4 regions of the Mesorhizobium sp. M0633 genome follow, and region 1 is predicted to be linked to each of the others. Evidence: riboswitches for the same ligand, from Rfam matches in the RefSeq annotation. Region 1 holds a riboswitch; each other region holds the start of a gene.

Region 1 (7,435 bases):
CTCGTCGGCTGCGTCGGTCCTGGCGACGCCTGCCTCTGAGGCGAGGCCGGTCTTTTCCGCCGTCTCGACGATCAGCTTCGCCAGGCGGTCGCGGCGGCGGCGGTCGAGCCCGTCGGCCTGGGCATATTCGTCAACCAGTCGTTCAAGCCTGTGCTGGTTTTCGTCCAGCCCGGCGCCGGTCAGCGGCGGCGGCAGATGGCCGAGCGTGACGGCGGCAATGCGCCGCTTGGCCTGCGCTGCCTCTCCCGGGTTGGAGACGATGAAGGGATAGATGACGGGCAGGGGACCGGTGACTATCTCGGGAAAGCAGTTTTCGCTGAGCGCCACGGTCTTGCCGGGCAGCCACTCCAGCGTGCCGTGGGCGCCGACATGGACAATTGCATGGATGCCGAGCGACTTGCGCAGCCAGAGGCCAAAGGCGACCAGCGCATGGCGCGGCGGCAGCGTCGGGTCGTGATAGTCGGCGCGGCGGTCGGCTGAGCGCCCGCGGTCAGGTGCGAGTGCCACGGTGACGTTGCCGAAGGTGGCTGCGCGGAAGGCGAATTTTGCGGCGCTAGGCGCCTGAACACCCCCCTCTGTCCTGCCGGACATCTCCCCCTCAAGGGGGGAGATTGCGCTGTTGTCTCTGCTTTCGCCAATCACCAAGGATGTTGAGAGAGAGCCGTCGGCGAAACTGCCAATCTCCCCCCTTGAGGGGGAGATGTCCGGCAGGACAGAGGGGGGTGCCTCGCACAAACTTGTCTCATCTGCCGCATTCCCCCAAGCCGCCTCTACCGCAGCGATTGCCGCTGCAGGCAATTCCTTCGAAAAGGTCTGATAGTCGTGTAGGGCCAACCCTTGGCTGTCCTTTTCCAGCACCTCTAGCAACTCGCGCGGCGTTTGCGGAATCCTTTCAACGGCGTAGCCCTGTTCGCTCAGGTCGTGCAGCATTGCCAGCACGCTGGACGGCACGTCGAGACCAACCGCGTAGCCGGTGCGACCGGGGGCGCTCGGATAGTCGGGGATCAGGATGGCGAGCTTGCGCTCCGCACGCGGCGTCCGCTGCAGGCGCACGAAGGCCTCGACACGGTTCGCCACTTGCGCCACGCGGTCGGGCTCAGGCCGGTTGGCGAAGGCGCGGAAGGCCAGCGCCGGGTCGGTTTCGCTTTCGCTCTTGAATGAAATGGCGCCGGCCAGGATGCGGCCGTCGAGCTCGGGCAGGACGACATGCATGGCAAGGTCGGCGGGCGCCAGGCCGCGCTGATTGGTTTGCCAGATGTCGCGGCGGGTGGTCGCGACGATGACCTGGAACACCGGCACGCCGGCGCGGTCGAACAGGGTTTCGACACCGGGCTCGGCACCCGAGGCGAAAGCTGTGGCGGTGATGATGGCGGCAGGCTTCAGGGTTGCGAGCGCGGTTTCGACAAAGGCGAGCGACGCCGGGTCCTTGAGGCTGGAGACGAACAGAGGCACGGGAGCCATGCCGCGGTGGCGCAGGGCTTCGAAAAGCGCGTCGATGGGCGCGACATCGGCGGCGAGCAGCATCGAACGGTAGAAGAGAATTGGCACGACGTCCCCCTTCCCCTCGAGGGTAGGGTGGCCCGCAGGGCCGGGTGCGGTCGTCACGGCAGTGCGCGACGTTTTGTGTAGGCGCGCTTCGGAGAGGACCCCACCCCCGGCCTGCGGCCGGACCCTCCCCTCGAGGGGGAGGGGGACGCCGCGTTCTACTACCCCCAGTCCCGGCTCGTAAAATCCCGCCTTTGGCACGCTAACAGGTTCGGCTACCGCCGCACCCGATCCAGCGAGACTTGCCAGCCTCTGCACCAGCGCCGTCATATTTGCCGGCCCGCCCTCGCGGAAATAGCCAAGCAGGGCGTCCAACTCCTCGCGCGGCAGCGTCGAGCCTTCGATCAGTCGCAAATCCTCGTCGTGGCTCTCGCCCGGTAGGAGCGCCAGCTTGATACCGCGATTTCGCGCGATAACGGCGAGCTGGTCGCAGCCATAGCGCCACCAGTCATAGCCGCCGAGGATGCGGACCAGAATGACCTTGGCGTGGCGGGCGACGCTGTCGATCCACAGGTCGACGGACATCGGATGGCGCAGGTCGCGCAAGGCGGCGAGCCGCATCGACGGCAGGCGGTGCGCATCTGCCTTCCACGCCGCCGCCAGCCCGGCCAGGTCGCTGTCGGTGAAGGACAGCGCCACGACATCCGCAGGCGTTTGCCTGAGATCGACGGGCTCGGCGAGATCGTCGAGCGAGGCGGATGTGGTGGTGAGGATGTGCATCGCGGCTCGTACCTGGGGTCAGCCGGCGAGGATACGCTCGATGGCCGGGCGGTTCAGCCCTTTCAGGCCGATGACGACCAGGCGCGAGCGGCGGTCGTCTTCAGCGGTCCAGGCGCGGTCGTAATAGTGGTTGACGCGCGGACCGACGGCCTGCAGCAGGAGCCGCATCGGCTTGCCGCCGACTTCGACGAAACCCTTGACGCGCAACACGTTTTCTTCCTCCGCCGCCGTGGCGACCCGTTGTGCGAGCTCGTCCGGGTTGGACACAGACGCGATGTCGATGACGAACGAGTCAAAATCGTCATGTTCGTGGTCGAGCTCGTCGTCGTGGTGGGTCTTGCGGTTCTCGATGTCGTCCTCGACGGCAAGGCCGAGGCCGAGCAGCACCGACGGGTCGACCTTGCCTTGCGAAGTCGGTACGATCTTCACCGCCCGCGCAACGTGCTTGCCGATGACGGCATTGGCACGGGCCGAGCCGGCGGCGTCCAGCAGGTCGCTCTTCGACAGGATGATCAGGTCGGCGCAGGCGAGCTGGTCTTCGAACACTTCCTCGACCGGATCGTCATGGTCGAGCGTCTCGTCCTGTGCGCGCCGGGCCTGCAGGGCGTCCATGTCATTGGCTACGCGGCCATCAGCCAGCGCCGGTCCGTCGACCACGGCAATGACGCCGTCGACCGTCACGCGGCTTTTCACCGACGGCCACTGGAAGGCCTGGACCAGCGGCTTGGGTAAAGCGAGGCCGGATGTCTCGATCAGGATGTGGTCGACCCTCGGCGTCAGCGACAGGATCTGGTCCAGCGCCGGGACGAAATCATCGGCGACGGTGCAGCAGATGCAACCATTGGCCAGCTCGACGATGTTTTCCTCGGGGCAGGTGTCGATGGCGCAGCCCTTCAGGATCTCGCCGTCGATGCCGATATCGCCGAACTCGTTGACGATGATGGCCAGCCGCTTGCCTTTGGCATTTTCGAGCAGATGGCGGATCAGCGTCGTCTTGCCGGCGCCGAGAAAGCCGGTGACGACGGTGCAGGGCACGCGGGAGACGGAAGCGGTCATATCTGATCCTTCAAAAGGTCGAGGGGTGGGATGCGGGCAACCAGGCCACGCTTCAGGCAATCGGGGCGGCCGCGCCATGGAATGAGACCGTCCGTCGCGGTGGCGAAGAGCTTTGCCCCAGCGACGAGATCGGCGCCGCTGGTCGTGGTCAGGTCGCCGAAGACGTAGCTCCAGCAGCCGTCGCGCAGCATGGCGGCGCTGAGCCGGCGCTTGCAGTTGCCGAGGCATTCGACGGTGCGGATATTGATGTTTTCGCCGGAAGCGGCGCGGCGTGTGTCCTCGGCAAGCAGCTCGCCGGCGCGCGGATGAGCGTCCGATCCGGTCTCGTCCCGGCAGGACGAGCAGACGATCACGGTAACGCCGGCCGGGGAATCGCCATGGCCGGACAATAAATCCGCTGTCTCAGCCGGAAAACTGCTGTCGCGTTCCAAATCAGGCTCCTTGCCCGGAAAACCCGCCAGGCGATCGGATTCTTATGTCCTAGACGGCAGGTCTCCTGGCTCGCGGGTCATCGCCTGGGTGCCGCCTTCCCGGGAATATCCCAGTGGTTTTCGGCCGAGGCTCGTCGCTTACAGTTGCGGGGACAGCCGCGGATTTGAAATCGAGATTTCGCACCGCATTCCCTCTTGGCCCTTGCCGTTGCGGGCAGGGGACCGTCTGGAACGGATTTAGGCTTGTGGAGGCAGTCGTGTCAACGCACGTCTATGACGCGGCGATATCCGCGAGCGAACGGCCGAGGTCGCCGGCAGCGGTCACCTCGATGCGTTCCAGGCCGAGCCAGCCCTGCATCTGCTTCAATTCTTCGAAAAGCTCGGCTGCGGTTTGCAGCGAGGCGCCGGGCTCCGCATAGGCGGCATGGACGCGCAGTACGCCGGCCGGGCGGTCGGCCCTGAGGTCAACGCGCCCGACGATGCTGTCGCCGAACAGGAACGGCAGCACGTAATAGCCATACCGGCGCTTTTCGGCCGGCGTGTAGATCTCGATGCGGTAGTGGAAATCGAACAAGCGCTCGGTGCGCGACCGCTCGAAGACGACAGGATCGAACGGCGCGAGCAAGGCGCGCGCCTCGATCTTGCGCGGTAAACGGGCGTCCTTGTGGAGATAGGCTGTTTTGTTCCAGCCTTCGACGCTCACCGGCAACAGGTCGCCGGCCTCGACCAACTCCTCGATGCGGCCCTTGATGTCGGCCGGCGACAGCCGGAAATAGTCGCGCAGGTCTCCTGCCGTGGCGATGCCGTGGGCGCGGGCCGAGATGCGCAGCAATTCGCGATGTGCATCCTCGGGACAGGGAACCGGTAGCGCGAGTACCGCCGGCGGCAGCACGCGCTCCGGCAGATCGTAGAACCGCTCGAAGCCGCGGCGATGCGCAGTGGTGATGCGGCCGGCCCAGAACAGCCATTCGAAGGCGTGCTTGGCATGGCTCCAGCCCCACCAGCCGCCCGAACCCTTCTGCCCTTCGAAAGCCGACGCTGCGATCGGGCCTCGTTCGGCGACCTCGCGAGAGATGTCTTCGATATAGGCGGCGTGCTCGCGGCCCCATTTGGCCAGTCCGCTGTACATTTCGTCGCCGCGTTCGGCCCGCTGCATGCGCCAGCGCATCAGCGGATAGGTCTCGACCGGCAAGAACGAGGCTTCATGCGCCCAATACTCGAAGACCATGCGCTTGCGCGTGACGGCGGCGTTGTCGAGCAACGCCAGCTTGTAAGGGCCAAGCCGCGAATAAAGAGGCATATAATGGGCGCGCACCACGGCGCTGACGGAATCGATCTGCAGCAGGCCGGTACGGGCAAGCACGCGGGCCAGATGCCGGCGGTCAGGCGTGCCGGTGGGGCGCGGGTCGTTGAATCCCTGTGCCGCGAGCGCAATGCGACGGGCCATGGCAAGCGAGATTTTTTCCTTCATGAAGGCGGCATCCAGACGATGTTAGACGAGAAAATGACCTGCGATTCCGTGCCATGCTAACAGGGTTTTGGCGGCATCCATGTCAGGAGAGAAAAGTGGAGTAAAAAGTGAAGGAAATCAAACAGGAGCGGATCGGACCAGTTTTCCCGGATATGCCGTTCCAGCACCGCGATTTGAACAAGGTTTGACTTGCTTCGCCGAAAGCGCTGCGCTAACCCTCGCCGCGTTGCAGCATAGAGCCCCCTTAAAACGGTTCAGTGGTTAAACTGTCACGCTTCCGCAAGTGGGTCCGGTGCTGTAATCAGAGTGGATTGGCCGCAACGGAAAGCTGCAGAATGAACGCATTGTTGAGTTCGTACCTGCCCATCGTCCTGTTCATCGGCGTGGCGCTGGTCGTCGGACTGGCGCTGCTCGCCGCACCCTTCCTGGTGGCCTACCGCAACCCCGATCCGGAAAAGCTTTCGGCCTATGAGTGCGGCTTCAACTCGTTCGACGACGCCCGCATGAAGTTCGATATCCGCTTCTACCTGGTGTCGATCCTGTTCATCATCTTCGATCTGGAGGTGGCCTTCCTGTTTCCTTGGGCGGTGTCGTTCAGTCAGATCGGCATGCTCGGTTTCTGGTCGATGATGGTGTTTTTGGCGGTGCTGACCATCGGCTTTGCCTATGAATGGAAAAAAGGAGCGCTGGAATGGGATTGAACGACAGTTCCGGCACGCTCGTCGCGCCGAAGCCCAAGGGCCTCATCGACCCCAACACCGGCAGGCCGGTAGGGTCCGACGATCCATTCTTCCTGGAGATCAACAACGAGCTCGCCGACAAGGGCTTTCTCGTCACCTCGACCGAGGCGCTGATCACCTGGGCGCGCAGCGGCTCGCTGATGTTCATGACGTTTGGCCTCGCCTGCTGCGCCGTCGAGATGATCCATACGTCGATGCCGCGCTATGACTCGGAGAGGTTCGGTGTCGCGCCGCGCGCGTCCCCGCGCCAGTCCGACATCATGATCGTTGCCGGCACGCTGACCAACAAGATGGCGCCCGCGCTGCGCAAGGTCTACGATCAGATGCCGGAGCCGCGCTACGTCATCTCGATGGGCTCATGCGCCAATGGCGGCGGCTATTATCATTATTCCTATTCGGTGGTGCGCGGCTGCGACCGCATCGTGCCGGTCGACATCTACGTGCCCGGCTGCCCGCCGAGCGCCGAAGCGCTGCTTTACGGCATCCTTCTGCTGCAGAAGAAGATCCGCCGCACCGGCACGATCGAGCGGTAAATCGCCGTGGATGAAGATGGGATTATTCATGGCAACCCTAAGCCTTGGCTGGATTTGATGTTCAAGACGTCTGAACAGCGATTTGTAAAAACGGACGCCGGTTCGACGTTTTATTCTTCTGCGCTTTTAGCAGATACGAAATTTGGTGCTGCTGGTCTCGGTGTCGACATTCGACTAAATGATTGGGAGGCTGAGCCGACAAGCGACCCACGAATAGTCTTTTATCATGGCGACGTGAGACTGCGTTCGCTTGGCGATCGAACCAAGAACCTGATTGCTGAAATGTCGGCCAAGCTTTCCTCTTCGGCGCCGGGCCAGGGAGCAGTTACCGAAAAGTTGTTTGTGGAGTGCGTTGCCCTGAACGGGGACCCGGCAAACCTCGAAACCCGGCAGTTTGTCGGAAAGCTGTTTTTTGGCGAGCTGGGTGACGATGATGAATGCCAGGTTTTTTTGACCATTGACGCGGCCACGGAGAGCGGTTGGTTCGGTGAGAAAGATCCGGAAGACTCACGCAAGATTCTGGACTGGTTGGCGAGGCTGTCATGACCCAGGCGTTGAATGATCTCTCGACCTATCTCGGCGAGAAACTGGTCGGCCGGATCGGCGAGGCGGTATTCGCCTATGGCGAACTCACCATCCCAGTCGAGCCGCGCGACCTGATCGAGGTGGTCACCTTCCTGCGCGACGATCCGAAATGCCAGTTCATCTCGATCATCGACGTTTGCGGCGCCGATTATCCGTCGCGGGCAAAGCGCTTCGACGTGGTCTATCATTTGCTGTCGCCGAGACAGAATATCCGCGTCCGCATCAAGGTCCAGGCCGACGAAGAGACGCTCGTGCCGTCGATCACCGGGATTTATCCCGGCGCCGACTGGTTCGAGCGCGAGACCTACGATCTCTACGGCGTGCTGTTTTCAGGCCATCCGGATCTGCGGCGGA
Region 2 (7,435 bases), on a different contig from region 1:
TGCTCAAGGGCGAACAGCGTTTTTTTTGAAGCTCAGGCCCTCGCGCCTCAAGAACATCCAGACCGCGTTGTGCGAGACCTTGACCCCGCGTGCGGCCAACTCATCCTTCAAACCGTGCAGCGTCAGATGCGGTGTCTCACGTATACGCGCCTCGATGAAGGCACGGTGCGGCTCCAGCAACCTCTTGCGATGTCCACCCATCTTGCCCGGCGCGACCGAGCCAGTCACCCGATGGCGCTGCAACAACTTCACCGCCGCCGAAACCGAAATGCCGAACCGTTTGGCGGCCGACCGGCGGCTCTCGCCACCCAAAACCGCCGCTACAACACGTTCGCGAAGATCATTGGAAAGAGGTCGGGTCATCCGATGCTGGCCTCCACTCCAGCCAGCATCTTGAATCACAAAACAGATAAATCTGGAATCCCCTTTGATTCCGTCAAAGGGGGAACCGCTCTAGTGGAAGGTGTGGCGGCGGCTTGGCTGATGACGAGCATCGCCACCTCCCATGGAATGGTGGCGCTCGTCCAGTCATCGACCACCCTCCCCTATATGATCTTCTCGCTCGCGGCGGGAGCGCTCGCGGACAACTTTGACCGTCGCCGGATCATGTTGACTGCGCAACAGCTGATGGTCTGCGTATCCGCCTTCCTGGCATTCCTGACCTATGCGGGGGAAATGACACCCTGGACCCTTCTGGGTCTCACCTTCCTGATCGGCTGTGGTTGGGCATTGCACGATCCCTCTTGGCAAGCCTCGATGGGGGATATCCTGCCTCGCGAACACCTGCCTAGTGCGGTTGCGCTCAACGGCATGAGCTACAATCTCATGCGCAGCATCGGGCCGGCGATTGGCGGCCTAATCGTGGCCACAGCCGGTGCGGCCTTCGCGTTCCTCTTTAACGTCTTTTGCTACTTCGCTCTGATCGCTGCGCTGTTGCGGTGGAAAGCGGTACGGGCACGACAAGCGCTGCCGCGGGAGGCTTTCGGCAGTGCGATGGCGGCGGGCTTCCGTTACGTGCTCTTGTCGCCGAACCTTCTCAAGGTGATGTGCCGGAGTTTCATTTTCGGCCTCACCGCCGTGGTCATTTTGGCTCTCCTGCCGTTGGTCGCTCGCGATCAAAGGGACCGCAGTCACCTACGGCGTGATGCTCGGCTTCTTCGGCCTGGGAGCGATTTGCGGGGCGCTCCTCATTGGGCGGGTCCGAGAAGTTCTCTCCAACGAATGGGTCATTCGCGGTGCGTTCTTTATACTGGCGATCAGCTGCTTCTTTCTGGCATGGAGTGAGCACGTTTGACTGAGCTGTCTGCTCCTCATGCCGGCCGGTGCGGCCTGGATTCAATCATTCTCGCTGTTTAACGTCACAGTGCAGCTTTCGGCGCCGCGGTGGGTGGTTGGACGCGCCCTGTCTCTCTATCAGACGGCCACATACGGCGGCATGGCGGCGGGAAGCTGGCTTTGGGGCGAACTGGCGGATGTCCAAGGTGTTTCGGGAGCCTTCCTCGTCGCCAGCGTGGTTCTTGTGATTGGTGGACTGATGGGAATCGTTCTGCGTCAGCCGGATTTCGAAACGCTCAATCTGGATCCGACCAACAAGTTCAGCGAACCGACGCTGCAACTTGACCTGCGGCCACGAAGCGGTCCGATCATGGTGATGGTCGATTATCGTATCGATCAGAGAGATGTCCCAGAATTTCTCAGTGTGATGACATCGTGGCGAAAAGCCCGGCTGCGAGATGGCGCCAGACAATGGGCGTTGCTGCGTGACCTGGAAAAGCCCGAACTATGGACCGAGTGCTATCATGTGCCAACCTGGGTCGAGTATGTTCGCCACAACAACAGGCGGACCCAGGATGACGCCGAAATCGTTGCGCGCCTGGAAGCGCTGCACCGTGGCGATTGCCCGCCCCAGACGCATCACAAGATCGAACGCCAAACCGTGCGCGTGCACGACGATTTGCCGCTCAGGCCTCATTTGGACAGGACTTGAGCTGGCCCGTTGGTTTGAGCCGGTTACCTTGAGCCGGTGGGCTGCGAACAAGCAGGTCGAGACATTGGCCTCGATCACTTCGCAACACGCCGCTGCGCCGGGCCTCGGGTGCTCCCCTCGAAATCATTGTGTCGTATCACCGAGGGCATCACGGCCAACAGCTTCCTAGGCAACAGCCTCGCCATTGAGCCGAATATGGTCGCGAGCAGATCACCGACGAAGCGGTCGGAACCTCGGAGCCGAAGTTCGATGCCGAGGTGGCGTTCGCATGATGCGGGAAGCAGCACCACGGCGCTTGCCGGTATGTTTGCCGCCGGGAGCCGACGAACTCCTATCCTCCTGGACAAGGGCGCCGTGCGTAATTGCTTTGATTTACCGGCCGCTCAAGGCTTCCACAGTTTTCGCTTTCGAGGCGACCTTTGGAACATGCCAATGGAAATTTAACATAACGACATAAACATTTCTTTATGCGGCGTTGACAAAGAAGCGAACTGTTGTAATTGTCTCCCGCGTCGTGGTTCTCCGTACGGCGGTGCCGCAGCGGAGCTAAGAGGGAAGCCGGTGCGATGCCGGCGCTGCCCCCGCAACTGTTAGCGGCAAGCTGACCCCACTCATGTCACTGAGGCGAATAGCCTTGGGAAGACGGGTAGAGGCTATGACCCGCGAGCCAGGAGACCTGCCACGGCGAATTACGTCCACGGGCGGGGTGTCTCGGTGGCCGCTGCAGCCTGGCGTTCGTGCCGGCGTGCTAGCGCCTTCCTTGTCACCGACGCCCCAACCATCGGGGTCTGGCATGACTGTCTCTCAGCAAATTCCTGTAGCAACGCTCGGCGTGCCGCGCTTCGGTCGTCGGCGAGAACTGAAGTTCGCGCTTGAAAGTTACTGGTCCGGAAAATCTTCCGCCGCCGACCTTCTCACGACGGCGAAGGCGCTCCGTGCCGCTAGCTGGGAAGAGCAGCACGATCGCGGCGTGTCGAAAATCCCGTCGAACGACTTCTCGCTTTACGACCATGTGCTCGACACCGCAGCCATGGTCGGCGCCCTTCCGTCTCGTTACGCCTGGAATGGGGGCGAGGTCCCACTCGACATCTACTTCGCTATGGCGCGCGGCAACCAAGGTCAGACGGAGGATTGTGGGCACGGTGGTCACCAGCATGCGGCTCATCGGCCTGGTGTAACCGCGATGGAAATGACCAAGTGGTTTGACACCAACTATCACTACATTGTGCCGGAACTAAACGATGATCAAACGTTCGCTCTTTCGTCGACGAAGCCGGTCGATTACTTCCTCGAGGCTAAAGCCCTCGGCATTCACACACGCCCAGTCATCCTTGGACCGGTCACCTTCCTCAAGCTGGCGAAATCGCCTGCCGAAGGATTCGATCCCATCGCGCTCCTGCCGCGGCTGCTGCCCGTCTACGAGCAACTCCTGCAGAGGCTGAAGCTGTCTGGAGCCGACTGGGTGCAGATCGATGAGCCAGCGCTTGTCCTCGATCTGAACCCGAACGAACGAGCTGCGTTCGAATTCGCCTATGGCCAGCTGTCGAAAGCCGCGCCCGAGCTGAAGATCATGCTGGCTACCTATTTCGGGCCGCTGGGAGACAATCTCGAAACCGCGGTTTCTCTGCCCCTGGCCGGGCTGCATATTGATCTCGTGCGCGCTCCCGAGCAGCTGGAAACGATGGGTCGGCTCGCACCGAAGGATCTGGTGCTCTCGCTTGGCTTGATCGATGGCCGCAACGTCTGGCGTGCGAACCTGCCCGCCATTCTCGACCGCATCAAACCGATCGTCGCCGGCTGGCCCTTGGACCGCGTCGAGATCGCGCCTTCTTGCTCGATGCTGCATGTGCCGATCGACCTCCGCATGGAGACGGAACTCGACGCGGACATCAGGTCGTGGCTCGCCTTCGCGGCCCAGAAGACCGACGAGTTGGTGTTGCTTGCCCGGGCCCTGTCCCAAGGCAGGGATGCGGTGGCAGGCGCGTTGAAAGCGTCTGCCGAGGCCGCCGCCACTCGCGTGACATCCACGAAGATCCATGACCCGCTTGTTGAGGGACGGATCGCCAGCATTGACGACAGCATGAAGCGACGAGAGAGCGCTTTTGCCGAGCGCTCCAGAGTCCAGGCCGGCACGCTCGGGCTGCCGCCGTTCCCGACGACGACCATCGGGTCCTTCCCGCAGACGCCGCAGGTACGCAGGGCGCGGGCCGCTCATGCGAAGGGCCAGCTGAGCTATGTCGACTACGAGACCTTCCTGAAGAAGGAGATCGAGGCTGCAATTCGCTGGCAGGAAGAGATCGGGCTGGACGTGCTGGTGCACGGTGAGTTCGAACGAAACGACATGGTACAGCATTTCGGCGAGCAGCTGTCCGGCTTCGCCTTCACCCAGCATGCCTGGGTGCAGAGCTATGGGTCGCGTTACGTGCGCCCCCCCATCATCTTCGGCGACGTATCGAGGCCCAAGCCGATGACGCTGCGCTGGTGGCAATTCGCCCAGTCGCTTACGGAAAACCCTGTGAAGGGAATGCTCACAGGCCCGGTGACCATTCTCAACTGGTCTTTTGTTCGCGACGACGTACCCCGCTCCGAAGCATGCCGCCAGATCGCGCTCGCCATCCGCGACGAGGTGACGGATCTCGAATGGTCCGGCGCAAGGGTGATCCAGATCGATGAGGCCGCGTTTCGCGAAGGATTGCCACTGCGCCAGTCTGACTGGAAAGACTATCTCGACTGGGCTGTCGAATGCTTCCGGATCGCTTCAACGGGTGTAAAGGACGCGACTCAAATCCATACCCACATGTGCTACTCGGAGTTCAACGAGATCATCGACGCGATCGCTGAAATGGATGCGGATGTCATTTCGATTGAGACGTCGCGCTCGAAGATGGAACTGCTGGACGCCTTCGCGAGCTCCAAATATCCGAACGAAATCGGTCCCGGAGTCTACGACATTCACTCACCACGCGTCCCGGAAGTCGGCGAGATTTCGGATCTCGTCATGCTTGCCCGCGAGCGACTGTTGGATTCCCAACTGTGGGTAAACCCGGACTGTGGCCTCAAAACACGCAAATGGGAGGAGGTCCGCCCTGCCCTCATGAACATGGTCCATGCAGCACGTGCGCTCCGGGAGAGAGTGTAGGCCGGAGGGTTTGCTCACCATGTGGTGAGTTACCGGCTGCCGCATGTCGGCCGTGAATGTGCCAAAACGCGATCACATCCTTTGAAATAAGTCACTCGAGCGAGGATGTGCACTATCCTTCGGCACGTGTACTAATCGCGCAGGAGTAAAGGGTACCGTTTTCTCCCTGTGACGTGTCGAGTTCGAATGGGGTGTGATTGGCGTCGAGACCGCTCCAGCCATGGTTATCAGCACGCCGAGTGCGTTGTTCTCGATCAGTTCGTAAAGGACTTCTCGGCCCGGTTCATCGAAATGAGCGGGTAAATACATGACACTTCCTTTCACTTGCCGACGGGGTTCGCTGTTCACCGGCTGGCATCCGATGGCAAGCGTTCCAACGCGGCGGCGATCTGGCGCTTCGCTGCTAAGGGCAGAGGCAGGATGGGACGCGGGGGGTCGGCACGGCAAATGTCGAGCAATTCGGCAAGTGCATAGACGACGCGAAGGCTCGAGAACTCCTTGAAGAGGCTCCAGATCGGGACCAGCGCGGCATCGATCCGTCGCGCTTCGGCCGCATCGCCCTGTTGCGCCGCCGTGACGATCGTCATGCAGACCTCGGGCAGGATGCCCGCGAGGACGCTGTACCATGTGTCGGCGCCGGCGATCATGGCCTCGGCGGCGTTCCAGTCGCCGCTGTAGCCAATCGAGAACCCTTCCGGCAGCGTGCGCCTCTGGGCGGTCAGATGGCTCTTGATCGCATCGCTTTTGTCTGTCGGATTCTTGATGGCGACAATCCCAGCCACCTTTGCCAGGCGGCTGACAAGGGGTGGACTGAAATGGAAATGCGTCGTTCCTGGATTGTCGTAGACGACGATCGGCAGGCCACTTTCGCGCGCCACAGTGGAGAAATGTTCGAACACCTCGTCATCAGTAAGCGGGGTGTAGGAGGCGGCGGCAAGCAAACCCGCAGCAGCTCCAAGGGCCTTGGCGTCTTGCGCGAGCCCCACGGCTTCATCGGTGCGCAGCCCGCCTACACCCACCAGGACCGGCATTCGCCCCGCGGTTTCGTCCAAGGTCTCGGCGAGCGTCCGTCGCCGTTCCTCGCGCGACAGATACATGTAGGTGCCGGTGCTGCCGAGAAGACCGATGGAATCGACCTGAGCGGTGCCAAGCCTGGCAATCAGCTTGCGCAGAGCAACGGTATCGGCACGGCCGTCACGATCGGTCGGCGTGATGGGAAACGCGGAAAGGCCGCTCAGGAATGCCATGGCAAGGCTCCGGGTTTGTACGCGAGCGCGGGACTGGCCGGACCACAGGTCATCACAAGGCGTCCAGAGCCCGCCGCATGTCGGCGATCAGGTCCTCGGCGTCTTCAAGACCCACCGAGAGACGCATGAGGTCCTCGCCGACTCCATCGGCCATATGCGCATCCTTGCGGATCGGCTGACGAGCACGGGTCAGGCTTGCCGGATGATAGATGAGACTGTCGGCATCGCCGAGGCTGACAGCCCGGGTGATCAGGTTGAGCCGGTCCATCATCCGGCGCGCCCCCTCGAATCCAGCGTGGAGGCCAAAGGCCAACATTCCCGACCCATGGGACATCTGCTTTCGCGCCGTCACCTGATCAGGGTGCGAGTCGAGGAAGGGATAACTCACCCATGCCACCGCCGGGTGCGCCTCGAGTGCCTGAGCCACCGCAAGGGCTGTGGCGCTGTGGCGTTCCATGCGCAGCGTGAGCGTCTTCAGACCGCGCAGGATCAGGAAGGCTGACATGGGCGAGAGCGCTGCGCCGGTGATGTAGCGCAGGCCCGTTTCGTGCAGCGTGCGGAGCGTTTGCGCGTCGCCGAGAATCGCCCCGCCAAGGGCATCGCCATGCCCATTGATGTATTTAGTCAGGGAGTGGAGCACGAGGTCGGCCCCATGTTCGAGCGGCCGCTGGAGCGCGGGCGAGGCGAAGGTGCTGTCGACTGCAACCTTGACACCCCGCGCGTGGGTGCGCTCGGCAATGGCAGCGAGATCAAGGATGCGGCTCAGCGGATTCACCGGCGTCTCGAAGAAAACAAGCCGGGTCCGCTCGGTAATCGCGGCATCGAGATTTTGAGGATCGGACAGGTCGACCGCGACAACCTTGATGCCGAAGCGAGGGACCGCCTGTTCGACCATGGCAAGCGTGTTCGCATAAAGCGTCCTGTGGACGATGAGTTCATCCCCTTGGGACAGGAGCGACAGGATCAGCGTGCAGAAAGCCGCCATCCCCGAGGCAACGACCAGACCTGCCTCGGCTCCTTCCAGATTGGCAAGCCGTTGTTCGAGGATCTCCGTCGTCGGAT
Region 3 (7,435 bases), on a different contig from region 1:
CCGCTGCGACATTCGCCGCCGACGGGGCGCCATAGGCGCTTGCCGCGCGTTCAGCCAAGTCGCGGCCGCGCGCTGTTTCCGGCAATCGCGACAGGGCGGTGGCGGGCAAATCGAAAAGCGGGTAGGAGTGCGGATTAATCCCGGTCGAGAGGTCGACGAAAGGCAGCGGCGCGTGAGGGAAAAGCGCCCTCGCCCGGCCAAGGCTTCCGCCGTGGTCCACTGCCGCCGTCACTCCATCAAGAGCCTTCATGCCGATCCTGATCACTTTCCTGTCGCTGGCCATCGAACTTGTACTCGGCTACCCGGCCCGGCTCTTCGATGCCATTGGCCATCCCGTCACCTGGTTCGGCAGGCTGATATCCTTTCTCGACCGCAGGCTCAACCGCGCCACTGATTCCGACGCCCACCGTCGCGGCTGGGGCGTCGTCACGCTGCTGGTGATCGTGCTGGTGCCGGCCGCCCTCGCCCTCTGGCTCGAAACCTTGCTTTGGAGCATTCCCCTCGGCTTGTTGGTTACCGCAATCCTGGCGACGTCGCTGCTGTCGCAGAAGAGCCTGGCCGAGCATGTCGAAGCCGTCGCCGACGCCCTCGACAGCGGCGGACTGGATATGGGCCGCATTGCCGTCTCGCGGATCGTCGGTCGCGACCCGGAAAAGCTCGACAGGGCCGCTGTCTGCCGCGCCGCGATCGAAAGCCTGGCCGAGAATTTCTCCGACGGCGTCGTCGCTCCGGCCTTCTGGCTCGGTATCGGCGGGCTCGCCGGCGGCGTCGCCTACAAGGCCGCCAACACCGCCGATTCGATGATCGGCCATCGCACCCCCCGCCACGAAGCCTTCGGCTGGGCGGCTGCGCGCTTCGACGATTGGATCAATCTGCCGGCGTCGCGGCTGACGGCGCTGCTGATCGTACTCGCCGCTTTTCTGGTCAAGGGCGCCGACGCCAAGGGCGCCTGGCACGCCGTGCGGCGCGATGCGAAAAAACACCGCTCGCCCAATGCCGGCTGGCCGGAAGCAGCGATGGCCGGCGCGCTCGGCCTGGCGCTCGCCGGCCCCCGTTCCTATGACGGCGTCATGGTCGAAGACGCATTGATGGGCGAAGGCGGCCGGCGCGATGATGTCGAGAGCACCGACATCCGACGGGCGCTGAAACTCTACCGCGTCGCCGACTTACTGCTGATCGCGCTGTTCGGCGTGGTCGCGGTGATCGTCATCGCCGCGTGAACGTCCGAATGGGTCGGCAAACCCGACCTACCAGGTAACACGGACTTCCTTTGCGCTCGGATCGGCTTCCACGCCAAACCTTTTGATCGCGTACCCACCGGCAGCTACGGGAGAAGATTTCAATAAGGGTTCGACTACGACAAAAAGTCGTTCAGCGTTTGGCCCATACATGTAGAGGATGCATTCGCCTTCACCAAACAAGTCACCGTCAAACTCGCCGACCGATGCATCCTCGATAGCTTTCTCTAGCCGATTCTCGAGCGCATAAATGGATTCGCGTTCGTCAGCGGCACCAAACTGACCATCATTGAGAATAAGATAGACGATTACCGCCTGGTCCACGAACAATCTCCAGCTTCGCAAGCGACCAGAACTCTATCCCTGACATCCGGCGGCACTGAAACTCTACCGGATCGCCGACTTTCTGCTGATCGCACTGTTTGGGGTAATCTCGACGGTCGTAATTCTGTTGTGATCTTCGCCCGATCCCAGGCGAAACAAAAACCCACCATGCGGCGGGTCGTTGGAGCCAATTAGCACCATACCGAAATTAGTAGCATAGCTGCCGGCACAAAGCAAGAACAAAATAGGGCGCCTTCAGCCTTGAAGGTTCGCAGCTTAGTTCCAGCTTGGGTTCCTCGCCCCACGAAAGTGGGGAGAGGTGGCTCGGCGAAGCCGAGACGGAGAGGGGAACCGCGCTCTACGAAAGCCCCTCTCCGGCCGCTTCGCGACCACCTCTCCCCCGCTTCGCGGCGGGCGAGGAACCCAAATCTTGAGAGGTCGAGACACCGCGCCTCTGCCTCCCCAGCAACCCCCTCAGAACTCGATCCCCTGCTGCGCCTTCACGCCGGCGGAGAAGTGGTGCTTAGTCACGCCCATCTCGGTGACCAGATCGGCCGCCTCGACCAATACCGGTTTGGCGTTGCGGCCGGTGACGACGACATGCAGGCCTTCGCGACGCGCCTTCAGCGCCGCGACCACCTTTTCGAGATCGAGGTAGTCGTAGCGCAGCGCGATGTTCAGCTCGTCGAGCACCACGAGGCTGATCGACGGCTCGGCCATCAGCTCCAGCGCTTTCGCCCAGGCAGCCTCGGCCGCCGCGATGTCGCGCTTCAGATCCTGTGTCTCCCAGGTAAAGCCCTCGCCCATGGCGTGCCAGACGACACGGTCGCCGAAGGCGGCAAAGGCGTCTTTCTCGCCGGTGTGCCATTTGCCCTTGATGAACTGAACGACGCCGACGCGCTTGCCATAGCCGAGCATCCTGAGCGCCAGCCCAAAGGCGGCCGTGGTCTTGCCCTTGCCCGGTCCGGTGTTGACGATCAGCAGTCCCTTCTCGACCGTCTTGGCCGCGACCTCGGCGTCCTGCACCGTTTTGCGCTTGGCCATCTTGGCGCGGTGGCGTTCCTCGTCCTTGGGATCGATAGTATCAGCCATGTCATTTCACCTTGAGCGGCAGCCCCGCCACCATCAAAAGCACGGTGCCGGCAACAGCTGCGACGTCCTGGTTCAGCCGGCCGGCGGCGTCGCGAAACCGTCTTGCCAGCGCATTGTCCGGCACGATGCCCTGGCCGACCTCGTTGGACACCACGAACCACGGCCCACGCGGCCGCGACAGCACATCGGCCAGCCTCCGGCATTCGGCCTCGACATCATGGTCGGCCAGCATATGGTTGGTCAGCCACAGCGTCAGGCAGTCGATCAGCACCGGCTGGCCGTCAGGCAGCGCTCCGATCGCGCCGGCAAGGTCGAGCGGCGCATCGATGGTCGTCCAGCCGGCGCCGCGGCGCGAGCGGTGCAGCGCGATGCGCTGGCGCATCTCGTCGTCATAGGCTTGCGCCGTGGCGATATAGCTCCAAGGCGGCGGGCCGACCGTCACCAGGCTCTCGGCATGCGCGCTCTTGCCGGAGCGCGCACCGCCGATGACCAGGGTCAGTGCCCCGGCAGCGCGGTCAGGCAAAGCTGTCGCGCAGGCTGGTCGCCGTGCCGGTGAAGCGTCCGCGCACCACGCCGACGACCGCGCCGAGCACCAGCCAGAACACCAGATTGGTCAGCGTCACCGCCACCACGAACTGGTGGTGCAGGCCTTCCGGGATCGCCGTCTCGAAGCTATCGGGCTGCGGCGCGCCGACGATATGCGGCGCAACGATCAACGCCACGGCAAGAGCCACCAGCGGCAGCGATCTGCGGAAGACTATAAGGCCGAGACCGGCCGCTGTCGCCACCACTGTTGCCCACCACCAGATCTGGCGTTGGACAAGGTCGGCCGCCGGCATCGCCGGCAGTTCCGGCGGCAGGCCGAGGCCCGGCGCCAGCGTGAACGCGGCAAAGCCGGCCAGCCCCCAGAACAGGCCCTGGCGCCAATTGCCGATGCCGCCGGCGAATTCCGAAACCGCAACCAGGACCAGCGCAAAGCCGATGCCGGTGACGATATTGGCAACGACGCTGAAGCCGAAGCGTTCGAAACCGTCGGCCGGCGCCCAGCCTTCGTCTTCCGCCGGAGCCATTGCTTCAGCCGGTGCCGGCGCGGCGCTGCTCATAGCCGTCATGCCCGCGGCGTTTTCAGCCGGTGTCGCAGGTGCCGCGGCATGGTCATGGCCGCCGCCGGCCTGTTCGTAGACTTCCGCCTTTAGGATGAGCGGCACCGTGGCATAGGCTTGCATGCAGGCGAGAGCCACGCCGGCCACAAGCCCTGCGATCGCCGCGATGAACACGACGTTGCGAAACAGTGTCATGATGTCAGCCCCTTGTTAGTGGCAGGGAAAGCCCATCGAATGGCGATAGTCGTGCGCGGCATTGTGGACCGCATCGATATGCGAGAAGCCGACAAAGCCCATGACGAAAATGCCGAGGAATGCAGCAAGCGCCAGCTGCATGAGACGCGACTGCGAGGAGGCGGAAGCGCCGAGCGAAACGGAAGCGGTATTCATGTCTTGTCCTTTCGCCCTCCACCCGAGGGCATAGAAGTCAGTTTCCTGTCGCCGGCAGGTCTCCTGGCTCGCGGATCAGCGCCCTTCCCCACCTTCCCGAAGGCGAACCTTCAGTGGCATATGGAGAGGACTACCGCACACAGTTGCGGGGGCAGCCACGGCATTGGGCAAACAACTTGCCCTCACCGCATTCCCTCTTGGTTCCAAACGGAACCGACGACATCAGTGACTATAGGCAGAATCGCCGCGCCCGGCAAACCAAATTCCGCCGGATCGTGTGGCGAATGCGCCGCCTCGCCAAGCCCGGTCGGCCGGCGCCGCGATTGACAATTTTCGCAGCCGGGTGTCGGCTGGCGGATGGGGAGGAAGCCGGCATGCAACCCAGCCCGAATGAGCGCGGTCCCTACAACGGCCTGACGCGGGCCGAGCCGACGCTGCCGTCATCAGCCTATTGGGACATCGCGGCCTATCAGCGCGATCTCGAGGCCATCTGGTATCGCAACTGGCTGCTCGTCTGCCGCGAGGCCGACCTTGCCCAGCCGCTGGCTTTCAGGACGTTCCGCATAGGCACGCAGGAGGTCGTCGTGCTGCGCGACGAGACCGGCGAGTTGCGCGCCTTCCACAACACCTGCCGGCATCGCGGCTCGCAGCTTTGCCAGCAGAGCGAAGGACGGCTGAAGGCGCGGCTCATCACCTGCCCATACCATGCCTGGTCCTATTCGCTGCACGGCGATCTGGTGCGCGTGCCGTCGAAATCGCTGCCGGACGGCTTCGACAAGGCCGATCATCCGCTCTACCGGGTCGCGCTTTCGGTGTGGCGCGGTTTTGTCTTCGTCAATCTGGCGGAAGACGCTGCCGGCTCGGCTGAAACATCCTTCGATCCGGCATCCGGCAGCCTCGCCAACTGGCCGTTGGAAACGCTGCTGAGCGGCCATGTGCTGCGCAAGGTGATAAACTGCAACTGGAAGGTATTTTGGGAAAATTTCAACGAGTGCCTGCACTGCCCCGGCGTCCACAAGGACCTGTCGCGGCTGGTGCCGATCTATGGCCGCGGCCTGATGGGCCGGCACGACGACCCCGAATGGGCGCGCCACGCCGACAATGACGCGCCGGAATTTGCCGGCGGCTTGCGGGCCGGGGCCGAAACTTGGTCGCGCGACGGGCGCGTCCACGGCTCGGTCTTTTCCGGCCTGACGCCGGGCGAGCGTGCCGCCGGGCAGACCTATGCCACCAGCATGCCGTCGATGTTCGTCGTCGGCCATGTCGACTATGTCAGGACCGTGCGGCTGGTGCCGCTTGGGCCGGAGCAGACCGAACTTACCGCCGAATGGCTTTTTTCGCCCGAAGCGCTCGCCGATCCGGCCGCGGATATCGACAACATCGTCGCCTTCGGTACCCAGGTGCTGGAGGAGGATGCTGATATCTGCGAGGTCAACCAGATGGGCCTGCGCTCGATGCGCCACAAGGCCGGCGTACTGATGCCCGAGGAATACGACTTGCACCGCTTCCACAACTGGGTGCGCGAGCGCCATGCGGCGCTCGAACATCAAAGCGATTTGGGCAGATAGCGCCAGGTGACGAAGCCGCAGGCCGCCGCCAGCAGGCCGAGTGTCGCGAAAACCGCGCCCAGTCCGAAAAACGCCAGCACGCCGGCCAAAGGCTTTCCGGCTTTGGCCTAAAGCAGCTCTGATGCCGACCGGTACCAACGCGACGCAAGGCCCTGCTTCTTTTGACGGTGGCAACCGTGATAGTCGTCTTGCCGGGGCTGAACCAAGACAGCGAGACCATGAGCATCGACACGCCGACCGCAGCCGTTCAGGATCAACCGAAGTCGAAGCGCATCGCCGCTATCGACATTGCACGCGGCATCGCTTTGCTTGCCATGGCGAGCTATCATTTCACCTGGGACCTCGAATTCTTCGGCTACACCGATCCCGGCCTCACCGCCTTCGGCTGGTGGAAAATCTACGCGCGCTGCATCGCCTCGAGCTTCCTGTTCCTGGTCGGCATCAGCCTCTATCTCGCCCATGGCAAGAAAATCCGCTGGACCGGCTTCTGGAAGCGCTTCGCCATGGTTGCCGGGGCAGCGCTCGCAATATCGCTGGTCACCCGCATCGCCACGCCCGACGGCTTCATCTTCTTCGGCATATTGCACGAGATCGCGCTCGCCAGCCTGCTCGGCCTGGCGTTCCTGCGCCTCCCGGCGCTGCTGACGCTTGCCGTGGCGGCCCTCGTTATCGCTGCGCCTTTCTACCTGCGATCCGAGCTTTTCGATCATCCGGCTTTGTGGTGGGTCGGCCTGTCGGCGACCAACCCGCGCTCCAACGACTACGTTCCGCTGCTGCCCTGGTTCGGCGCCGTACTTGCCGGCATCGCGGTTACCAAGCTCGCCGCCACCTCCGGCGCGCTGACGCGGCTGTCGGCCTTGGCGCCCGGCCGCTGGGCAAATCCGCTGGTCTTCATCGGCCGGCACAGCCTTGCCTTCTATCTGATCCATCAGCCGGTGCTGATCGGCTCGGTCTGGCTGTTTTCGCAATTCATGCCGGCGCAGGCCGAAACCAGGGAGGTGAGTTTTCTGAAATCCTGCCAGATATCCTGCGAGCAGGCACGCGACACCGAGTTCTGCTCCAGCTATTGTGCCTGCATGCTGGACACTCTCCAGGGCGAAGCCTCGCTTGACCGGCTCTACAGCAACGACCAGTCCCCGGAGTGGAAGGCGCATATTGGCGAGCTCGCCGGCACCTGCACCGCCCAAACCGAGGCGGCGGAACCGGGAACGCGCTAATCGAGGGAGGACAATAATGAGCGACAGTCACCCGAAACCCGTGCAGCAAAATCCTGGGCAGCCGAGGCTGGGGCACATCCCATGGCCGCCGCTGATCTATATCGCCGCCATCATCGTCAGCGTCGCGCTAGGGCTGTTCTATCCGCTACCGTGGATCGGCGATCTTCTCGGCGACATCCTGTTCGCCGCCGGCCTTGTGGGGTTGGTGGCGGTTGCCGCGCTCTGGTTCACGGCAATCCGCACCATGATCCGCGCCAAGACGACGCTCAACCCGAACGGCGTGCCTGACCATCTGGTGACTACCGGACCCTTCGCCGTCAGCCGCAACCCGATCTACCTCGCCAACACGCTGCTGCTGGTCAGCCTCGCCTTTGTCACTGGGATCGCCTGGTTCCTGCCGCTGGCGGTCATCGCGGCGTTCCTGACGCAGAAGCTGACGATCGAGAGCGAGGAGAAGGTGCTGACGGCCAAATTCGGCAAGAAATACCGGGACTACGCCAAAA
Region 4 (7,435 bases), on a different contig from region 1:
CAGTGCCCTCTTCGCCGAGATTATTCGCGTAGACGCCGCCGGTCGAGAACGGTCTCATTGCATCCCACAGGTCGCGCGCCCATCGGATGTGCGTTTCGTCGTCAGACGGATTGTCCCAGATCGATATCGGGAAGCAATCGTAAAGTGCATCTCTGTTGGCGTAGGGCGTTCCGTCCATCGGTACTCGCGAGATGGCGCCGCCAACCTGCTGCAGGACTAGAAGCGATTCGCTGGGTGCAGTCATGTAAGCCGCAAGCATGGTATCGATCGCCTGATCTGTGATTTCGCGCATGAACTGCGCCTTCCAGTAGTAGCGCCGCCCGCGCGGAAAGAGGCTGTCCCCGGCCGATTGGATTTGAAGATAGGGGACAGGAGCAATCCGGCGCTCAACTGGCGTGCCATACTCTCTCAGAGGTTGAATGATTTGCTGGCCTTCGTCGAGTGGGCCGATGTAGCACGCCGATATGCTGAAGAGGCGTTCGCCCGAGGGCGCCGTCACAAGTGCTGCATCCAGGCTCAGTTCATCCGGGGCGCCGCTCGAGAACGCACGATAGAACCGCATCGCTTCGCGTGCCTCTTCGTAGCGGTATAGCATCGATCCCGCGATGAGGAGCGGACCCACGGGATGGAGCTTGTATTCGAAGGTGGTGACTATTCCGAAATTGCCGCCGCCGCCCCGAATGCCCCAGAACAAATCTGCATTTTCGGCCGCGTTTGCCGTGAGCAACCGGCCGTTCGCTGTCACGATTTCGACAGCGACAAGGTTGTCGCAGCTCAGTCCATGTTTGCGGCCAAGCTTGCCGAACCCGCCGCCGAGTGTCAGTCCGGCTATGCCGGTATCCGCGTTGACACCCATGGTCGTCGCAAGACCATGGACCTGTGTGGCTGCGTCGAACTCGCCCAGGTTCAGGCCGGCCTCTGCGCGCGCAACACGGCGGATCGGGTCGACTTCGATCCGCTTCATGCGTGACACATCGATCACCAAGCCGCCGTCGCATACCGAACTGCCGGCGACGTTATGACCACCGCCGCGGACGGCGACGAGGAAGCCTTGCGATCGGGCGAAGTTGACGGCCGTGACGACATCGCTGGATTCGGCGCAATAGAAAACAGCCGCCGGCCTCTTATCGACCATGCCATTCCAAACTCTGCGCGCCTGGTCATAGCCAGGGTCGTCCGGAAGGATCAGATCGCCGCTAATCGCCTGCCTGAGCCGGGCGATATCTGGCGCCTGCAACGTCGGCTCGGAACCGTCTATAAGCTTGAACATGCTCATCGAGGGATACCCTTCGTGATTCAGCACGGTTGGACAGGCCGCTGTCGTTCACCGGATCACAATGATCTCATGCGGCGCCATTCGCTGCAAAATCGAATATCTCAGTCGCTGGATGAGCTAAATTCATCTAAACTGCCTGGATGAGAAAACTTCCGCCGCTCGGGTCGCTTCGCGCCTTCGAAGCCGCTGCCAGGCTGATGAGCTTCAGGAAGGCCGCGACGGAACTCGGCGTGACGCCAACGGCCATCAGCCACCAGATTCGATTGCTGGAGGAGGTCTGTGGGCAACTGCTGTTCCGGCGGCGCCCACGACCGCTCGTGCTCACAGGCGTGGGCGAACGGCTATTCCCGGTAATTTGCAGCGGCTTCGACGCTTTCGCTGCGGCAATAGCATCAGCCTCGGCCGGAGTTGGCCAACGCCCGTTGCGCGTGACGAGCCCAAATGCATTTGCCAGCCGATGGCTGGTTCCGCGCCTGTCGAAGTGGCGCGAACAGCATCCGAACATTCCACTGGAGATCATCGGGACAGACGCCGTTCTGGACCTGCGAGCCGGTGACGCCGACGTCGCGATCCGCTATGCGCGCAGGATGCCGCGGGATGTTCCCGCGCAGGAAATTTTTCGGGACGCATTCTTTCCGGTATGCAGCCCGGAGTTGTTCGCAGGAGGCGACCGACAGATCGAGCGCGCCGCCGATCTGCTGCAATACCCGCTCATCCATTTCAATTGGACGAACCGCGACCCGGAAGCGCCGACTTGGCAACGATGGCTGGCGATCGCACGCTCGATCGATCCCAGCATCCCCAATGCCAACCAGGCATGGGACCTAAGCTTCCGCGAAGAGCTGCACGCGATTGACGCGGTAGCGGCAGGCCAAGGTATCGCTATCTGCAGCGATGTGGTCGTCAGTGGCGAACTCGAGGCTGGCAGGCTAGTCAAGGCACATGATCTCTGTCTGCCAGGCTATGGCTTTTACCTTGCCTGCGTAGCCAATCACCCCCGACAAGCGCATATCGAAGCGTTTTCCGCCTGGATGAGATCGATAGTCTGAGCATCTGAACGCCGATCTTCTGCATGCTCGTCACAAGCGGTAGCAGCGCTTCCTGCGCTTCGGGGTCGCCTGCCGCGCCTCACACTTTGACCGGTATCCAAATTTCCAGCCTTGCCGCTACAGGGATCGAATTCCGGCGCATCGGCGACCTCGCGCCCAGATGCCGGCAGCCATTTGTCCCAAATCGTGTTGGGGGTTGACAGAAGCAGACAACGTCCTCTAGGTACGTAATGTTATTACATTACGAGGTATGCATGACTCCTTCTGACAAGACCCTTGCTCCAGCGGCTGTCCGAACTCCGAAAATTTATTGCGCTGTGAGTGGCGGAAAATTAGGGTGGCTGAGTGATGGTCCCCGAGTCGAAAGGCAAGGGGTGAAAAGGGAACACGGTGAGGTCTTCGGATCGAGGCCGTGGCTGCCCCCGCAACTGTAAGCGGTTAGCAAGATCCGAAGTGCCACTGGCCGGCAAGGCTGGGAAGGCAGGATGGCGCAAAGACCCGCGAGCCAGGAGACCTGCCATCAGCATGAGTTGACCGGACGGGGTGTGCCGGGAGGAGACGTGGACATCGGTCTTGTCGGCCGGTCCGTCCAGCTTCCTTCCGTCGCCATTGAGAAAGTGACGGTAAGTTGGACGCCTCCCAGCCTCTTCTTGAAGCGCGCGAACTGAGTGCGACGGCAAATGGCCAGCGCCTGGTTAGTGCGGTGAGCCTTTCGCTAGCGGCGGGCGACCGCCTCGCCATCATCGGCCCTAACGGCGCCGGCAAGACGACGCTGCTGCGCATGCTCTGCGGTACGCTGCGGCCAAGCGCGGGAGATGTGAGATTCTCCGGACGCCGGCTGGAGAGATTTTCGGCCGCCGAGCGGGCGCTGCACATGGCGGTCGTCGGCCAGACCGATCAGCCCGACCCGCGGCTTGCCGTGATCGACTATGTCGAGCTTGGGCGCGTCCCCCATGCGGGCATGCGACGAAGGAGCGAGCAACGCGACATCGTCATCGAAGCGCTTCGCAGAACCGGCCTGATGCCGCTGCTCGGCCGCACAATCGGCTCGCTATCCGGTGGCGAGCGGCAACGCGCCCAGCTGGCGCGCGCCATCGCCCAGGAGCCCAAAATCCTGTTCCTCGATGAACCGACCAATCATCTCGATCCGCGCGCCCGCAGCGACCTTCTCGAACTCGTATCGCAGTTTGGCATGACCGTGGTGGCGGTGCTTCATGATCTGTCGCTGGTCACGCCATTTGCCACCAGGGTCGCGGTGATGAACGAGGCCCGCCTGCAGGCACTCGCCGGTCCGCACGAGGCGCTGACCAAGCAATTGATCCGCGAGACTTTCGGCGTCGACGTGCTTCGGCTGCGCCATCCCACCGAGGACCGCGAACTTACGATCTTCGACGTTCCTAACCGTGCCTCTTCCCATCCTGATCTGACCAAGGAGCAACATTCGTGAAACGCCTTTGCCTCCCTACTGCTTGCCCAGGCGGCCTTCGCTTTTCCCGTGACCGTTGACAGCTGCGGCACGCCGCTGACGTTCGAAGCCGCGCCGAAGCGCGCCGTTATCCAAGATCTGAACATGGCGGAGATGGCCTTCGCGCTGGGGCTGCAACCGTCGATCGTCGGCCTGACGGGCATCACCGGATGGTACAAGGTCGGTCCGGAATTCAAGGCTGAGCAGGGCGCGATCCCGGAACTCGCACCGAAATACCCGACGCTCGAAAACCTCGTCGCCGTCGAGCCCGATTTCTTCTTCGCCGGCTGGTATTACGGCATGAAGCCAGGTGGCGAGGTGACGCCCGATACGCTGGCGCCGTACGGTATCAAGACGCTGGTGCTGACGGAAAGCTGCGTCCATCTCGACCAGAACCGCCCCGCCGCCTCGATGGACCTGCTCTATGGCGACGTCGAAAAGCTGGGCAAGATTTTTGGCAAGGAAGTAGAGGCGGAAAAGCTTGTTTCGCGCTGGAAAACGCAACTCGCCGGTATCACGGCGAAGGTTGGCGACCGCAAGGGTACGCGCGTGTTTCTTTACGACTCCGGCGAAGACAGACCTTTCACATCAGGCAAGTTCGCGAACCCCAGCGCCATGATCGCTGCTGCCGGCGGCGACAACATCATGGCCGACATGGCGACGAGTTGGGGCAATACGGATTGGGAGACGGTGGCGGCCCGCAATCCGCAATTCCTTATCCTGCTCGACTACCAGGACGGCGGCGGCTACAGGAAACTGCTCGATTTCCTCAAAGCCCATCCGGCGATGAAGGAGACTGATGCGGTCAAAAATGAACGCTTCGTCGCGCTGCGCTATGCCGAACTGACACCTGGGCCTGCCAACATCGAGGCGATCGGCAAGATCGCCAGGGCGATGCACCCGGAAGCTTTCTGAGCTTGCGCCAGAGAGCGTTCGAATTGGCCATGACAGCAGGAGCAGCAGCAATTGCTGCTCTTGCTTTGTTGTCGATTGCCTATGGATCGACGGTCATCGCGCTGAGCGACGTGATTGCTGCGCTCGGACATGCGGCCGGGCTGGACGGAGACATCGTGTCCGGTCCGGCCGGCAAGATCCCGATTGCCAAGATCGTTGTCGATCTCAGGCTGCCGCGCACGATTATGGCCATCTGTGTCGGCGCCGGGCTGGGCGTCATCGGCGCGCTGCTGCAGACGGTAACGCGCAACGACCTCGCCGATCCGTTCCTGTTCGGCCTGTCGTCCGGAGCGGCGGCCGGCGCGGTTTCCGTCATCACCATTTTTGGCGACCATTTCGGCATCTGGACGTTGCCGGTCGCGGCCTTCACGGGCGGCGTATTAGCCGCCGGCATCGTGCTTTTGCTGGTTTCGCGGGTGAGGGGGCAAGGCCCCGAACGGCTGATCCTCGCCGGGCTTGCTGTCTCCTTCATGTTCACCGCCTTGACCAACTATCTCGTCTTTGCCGGAGACCAGCGCGCCGCTCACTCGGTGTTGTTCTGGACGATGGGCGGGCTCGGGCTCGCGCGTTGGGACAATATCGGGCTGGCTGCTCTGGGCGCAGGCACCATCCTTGTCTATGGACTTTGGAACCATCGTCGGCTCGACGCTTTCCTGGCCGGCGAGAATGCCGCCGAAAGCCTCGGTGTGCCGGTTGCGCGGATGCGCAGGATGACATTTCTCGTCGCCGCTTTCTCGACAGCAATCCTTGTCTCGGTAGCAGGCGTCATAGGTTTCGTTGGCCTGATGATCCCGCATTTGTCCAGGACCCTTGCCGGCCCGCTACACCTTCGCCTGATCGCAACCTGCGCTATCTTCGGAGCGGTGCTGTTGCTGGCAAGCGATCTTCTCGCGCGCACGCTGCTGCCGCCGCAGGAACTGCCGATCGGCATCATCACCAGTTCGTTCGGTGCTTTCTTCGTGGTCACGATGCTCATTCGCAATCGCTCATGATGTGACTGCCATGCACACTTGCCGGCTTCTGGCACAATCCGGCTCCTTGAATTATGAGCACGCTTATTATATATGTCGCTCATGGTTTCCGACGGCATCGACAGATTGGGCTTTTTGATCCACGACGTGCAGCGCCTGATGCGCAAGCGCTTCGAGGCGCGCGCCAGTGGTTTCGGCCTTTCTTCGGCGCAATGGCGGCTTCTGGTACGTGTCGCCAAGGAGGCGGGTGTCGCGCAGGCGCGGCTTGCCGAGCTTCTCGAAATCGAGCCGATCAGCGTCTCGCGTCTTGTCGATCGCATGGAGGAGGGCGGCTGGATCGAGCGCCGTCCCGACGCAACCGACAGGCGAGTGCGCATGATTTTCCCGACCGCCAAGGCCAACGCGGCCTACACCCACGTCAAGAGCCTTGCCGGCGAGGTTTATGAGGAATCGCTCGTTGGCGTTTCGCCGGAAGATCGCCACGTCCTGGTCAGGGCGCTGGAGACAATGGTGCAGAATCTTGCAGATGGTGAGACGCCGCCCTCGGAAAAAGTGAAGAATACGGAAGGCGCAGCAGCATGAACGCGGTAGCCAAACTAGATGAGAATGCGGCCAAGCTGGAGATGGAAGCTCCCGCGAAGCCGGCGGCAGCTCCGGTAACGGTCGCTCCGCAGATAGCTCCGGCGCCGGTGGCGCCGAAGAAGAAGCGCCGTGCCGGCCGCTTCCTTTTGATGTTTGTGCTGCCCGCTGCGTTGATCGCCGGCGGCAGCTATGTCTGGGTGACCGGCGGCCGCTATCAGGAGACCGAGAACGCCAATCTGCAGCAGGCCAAGGTGTCGATAGCCGCCGATACGGCGGGCCGCATCGTTCAGGTCGACATTTTCGACAACCAGTCTGTCAAGCAGGGCGACGTGTTGTTCGCTATCGATCCCGAGCCCTACCGGATCGCATTGGCCCAGGCCGACGCGGCGGTGGCTGGCGCACGGCTCAATGTCGAGCAGCTGCGTGCGGCCTACAGCCAGGCGCTGGCGCAGGAGAAGTCCGACGAAAGCCAGGTCCAGTACGCGCAGTCGCAATATGACCGCGCCGCCGACCTTGCCCGCAAGGGCATCAACGCCAAGTCGTCTCTGGACGAAGCCAAGAACGACCTCGACAAGGCGAAGCAGCAGCTGGCCGTGGCCCAGCAAGGGATCGCCAGCGCCAAGGCGGCACTTGGCGGCAATCCCGACATCGAGACCGACAAGCATCCAACGGTAATGGCGGCGCTCGCCGCACGCGACAAGGCGGCCTATGATCTGGTCCAGACCACGGTCAAGGCACCTGCCGACGGCATCATCAGCCAGGCCGCTTCGTTCAAGGTCGGCCAGTATGTCGGTTCGGGCACGCCGCTGTTTTCGCTGGTCGAGACCGGCGACACCTGGGTCGACGCCAATTTCAAGGAAACCCAGCTCACCAACATGAAGCCGGGCCAGAAGGCCGAAATCGTGGTCGATACCTATCCGGGCAAGACGTTCGAAGCCACCGTCAAGGCGATCGGCGCCGGCACCGGGGCCGAGTTCTCGCTGCTGCCCGCGCAGAACGCCACCGGCAACTGGGTCAAGGTCACGCAGCGCATTCCGGTCCGCCTGGAATTGGCCGATGCCGACGCCAAGACGGCGCTGCGCACCGGCATGAGCGCGACGGTCACGGTGGACACCGGCGTTTCCCGCGGGCTGCCGAG

What was found. Region 1 has a riboswitch for cobalamin ahead of NKI47_RS10205 (DUF1636 family protein). Riboswitches for the same ligand answer to the same signal wherever they lie in the genome.
Region 2: it holds a riboswitch for cobalamin, as region 1 does, so the genes downstream of both, metE (5-methyltetrahydropteroyltriglutamate--homocysteine S-methyltransferase) here and NKI47_RS10205 (DUF1636 family protein) in region 1, are expected to answer to the same signal.
Region 3: it holds a riboswitch for cobalamin, as region 1 does, so the genes downstream of both, NKI47_RS03750 (CbtB domain-containing protein) here and NKI47_RS10205 (DUF1636 family protein) in region 1, are expected to answer to the same signal.
Region 4: it holds a riboswitch for cobalamin, as region 1 does, so the genes downstream of both, NKI47_RS33685 (ABC transporter ATP-binding protein) here and NKI47_RS10205 (DUF1636 family protein) in region 1, are expected to answer to the same signal.

What each region holds. Positions count from the first base shown of each region.
Region 1 covers NZ_JAMYQC010000007.1:235,342-242,776, forward strand. Annotated here, with positions in the region: gene NKI47_RS10195 (cobaltochelatase subunit CobN) at 1-2,265, opposite strand, end outside; gene cobW (cobalamin biosynthesis protein CobW) at 2,284-3,321, opposite strand; gene NKI47_RS10205 (DUF1636 family protein) at 3,318-3,752, opposite strand; cobalamin riboswitch at 3,791-3,994, opposite strand; gene NKI47_RS10210 (winged helix-turn-helix domain-containing protein) at 4,024-5,223, opposite strand; gene NKI47_RS10215 (NADH-quinone oxidoreductase subunit A) at 5,559-5,924, shown strand; gene NKI47_RS10220 (NuoB/complex I 20 kDa subunit family protein) at 5,915-6,496, shown strand; gene NKI47_RS10225 (hypothetical protein) at 6,503-7,042, shown strand; gene NKI47_RS10230 (NADH-quinone oxidoreductase subunit C) at 7,039-7,435, shown strand, end outside.
Region 2 covers NZ_JAMYQC010000039.1:48,442-55,876, reverse strand. Annotated here, with positions in the region: partial or broken gene NKI47_RS29660 (transposase) at 1-363, opposite strand, end outside; partial or broken gene NKI47_RS29655 (MFS transporter) at 367-1,987, shown strand; cobalamin riboswitch at 2,486-2,685, shown strand; gene metE (5-methyltetrahydropteroyltriglutamate--homocysteine S-methyltransferase) at 2,781-5,126, shown strand; gene NKI47_RS29645 (dihydrodipicolinate synthase family protein) at 5,471-6,373, opposite strand; gene NKI47_RS29640 (trans-sulfuration enzyme family protein) at 6,426-7,435, opposite strand, start outside.
Region 3 covers NZ_JAMYQC010000003.1:33,991-41,425, reverse strand. Annotated here, with positions in the region: gene cobD (threonine-phosphate decarboxylase CobD) at 1-250, opposite strand, end outside; gene cbiB (adenosylcobinamide-phosphate synthase CbiB) at 249-1,220, shown strand; gene NKI47_RS03770 (hypothetical protein) at 1,248-1,562, opposite strand; gene cobO (cob(I)yrinic acid a,c-diamide adenosyltransferase) at 2,037-2,654, opposite strand; gene cobU (bifunctional adenosylcobinamide kinase/adenosylcobinamide-phosphate guanylyltransferase) at 2,656-3,177, opposite strand; gene NKI47_RS03755 (CbtA family protein) at 3,170-3,952, opposite strand; gene NKI47_RS03750 (CbtB domain-containing protein) at 3,968-4,147, opposite strand; cobalamin riboswitch at 4,184-4,380, opposite strand; gene NKI47_RS03745 (aromatic ring-hydroxylating oxygenase subunit alpha) at 4,522-5,715, shown strand; gene NKI47_RS03740 (heparan-alpha-glucosaminide N-acetyltransferase) at 5,934-6,932, shown strand; gene NKI47_RS03735 (methyltransferase family protein) at 6,949-7,435, shown strand, end outside.
Region 4 covers NZ_JAMYQC010000065.1:2,456-9,890, forward strand. Annotated here, with positions in the region: gene NKI47_RS33670 (FAD-binding oxidoreductase) at 1-1,276, opposite strand, end outside; gene NKI47_RS33675 (LysR substrate-binding domain-containing protein) at 1,417-2,325, shown strand; partial or broken gene NKI47_RS33680 (AraC family transcriptional regulator) at 2,405-2,522, opposite strand; cobalamin riboswitch at 2,658-2,861, shown strand; gene NKI47_RS33685 (ABC transporter ATP-binding protein) at 2,954-3,772, shown strand; gene NKI47_RS33690 (ABC transporter substrate-binding protein) at 3,791-4,705, shown strand; gene NKI47_RS33695 (FecCD family ABC transporter permease) at 4,735-5,736, shown strand; gene NKI47_RS33700 (MarR family winged helix-turn-helix transcriptional regulator) at 5,818-6,297, shown strand; gene NKI47_RS33705 (HlyD family secretion protein) at 6,294-7,435, shown strand, end outside.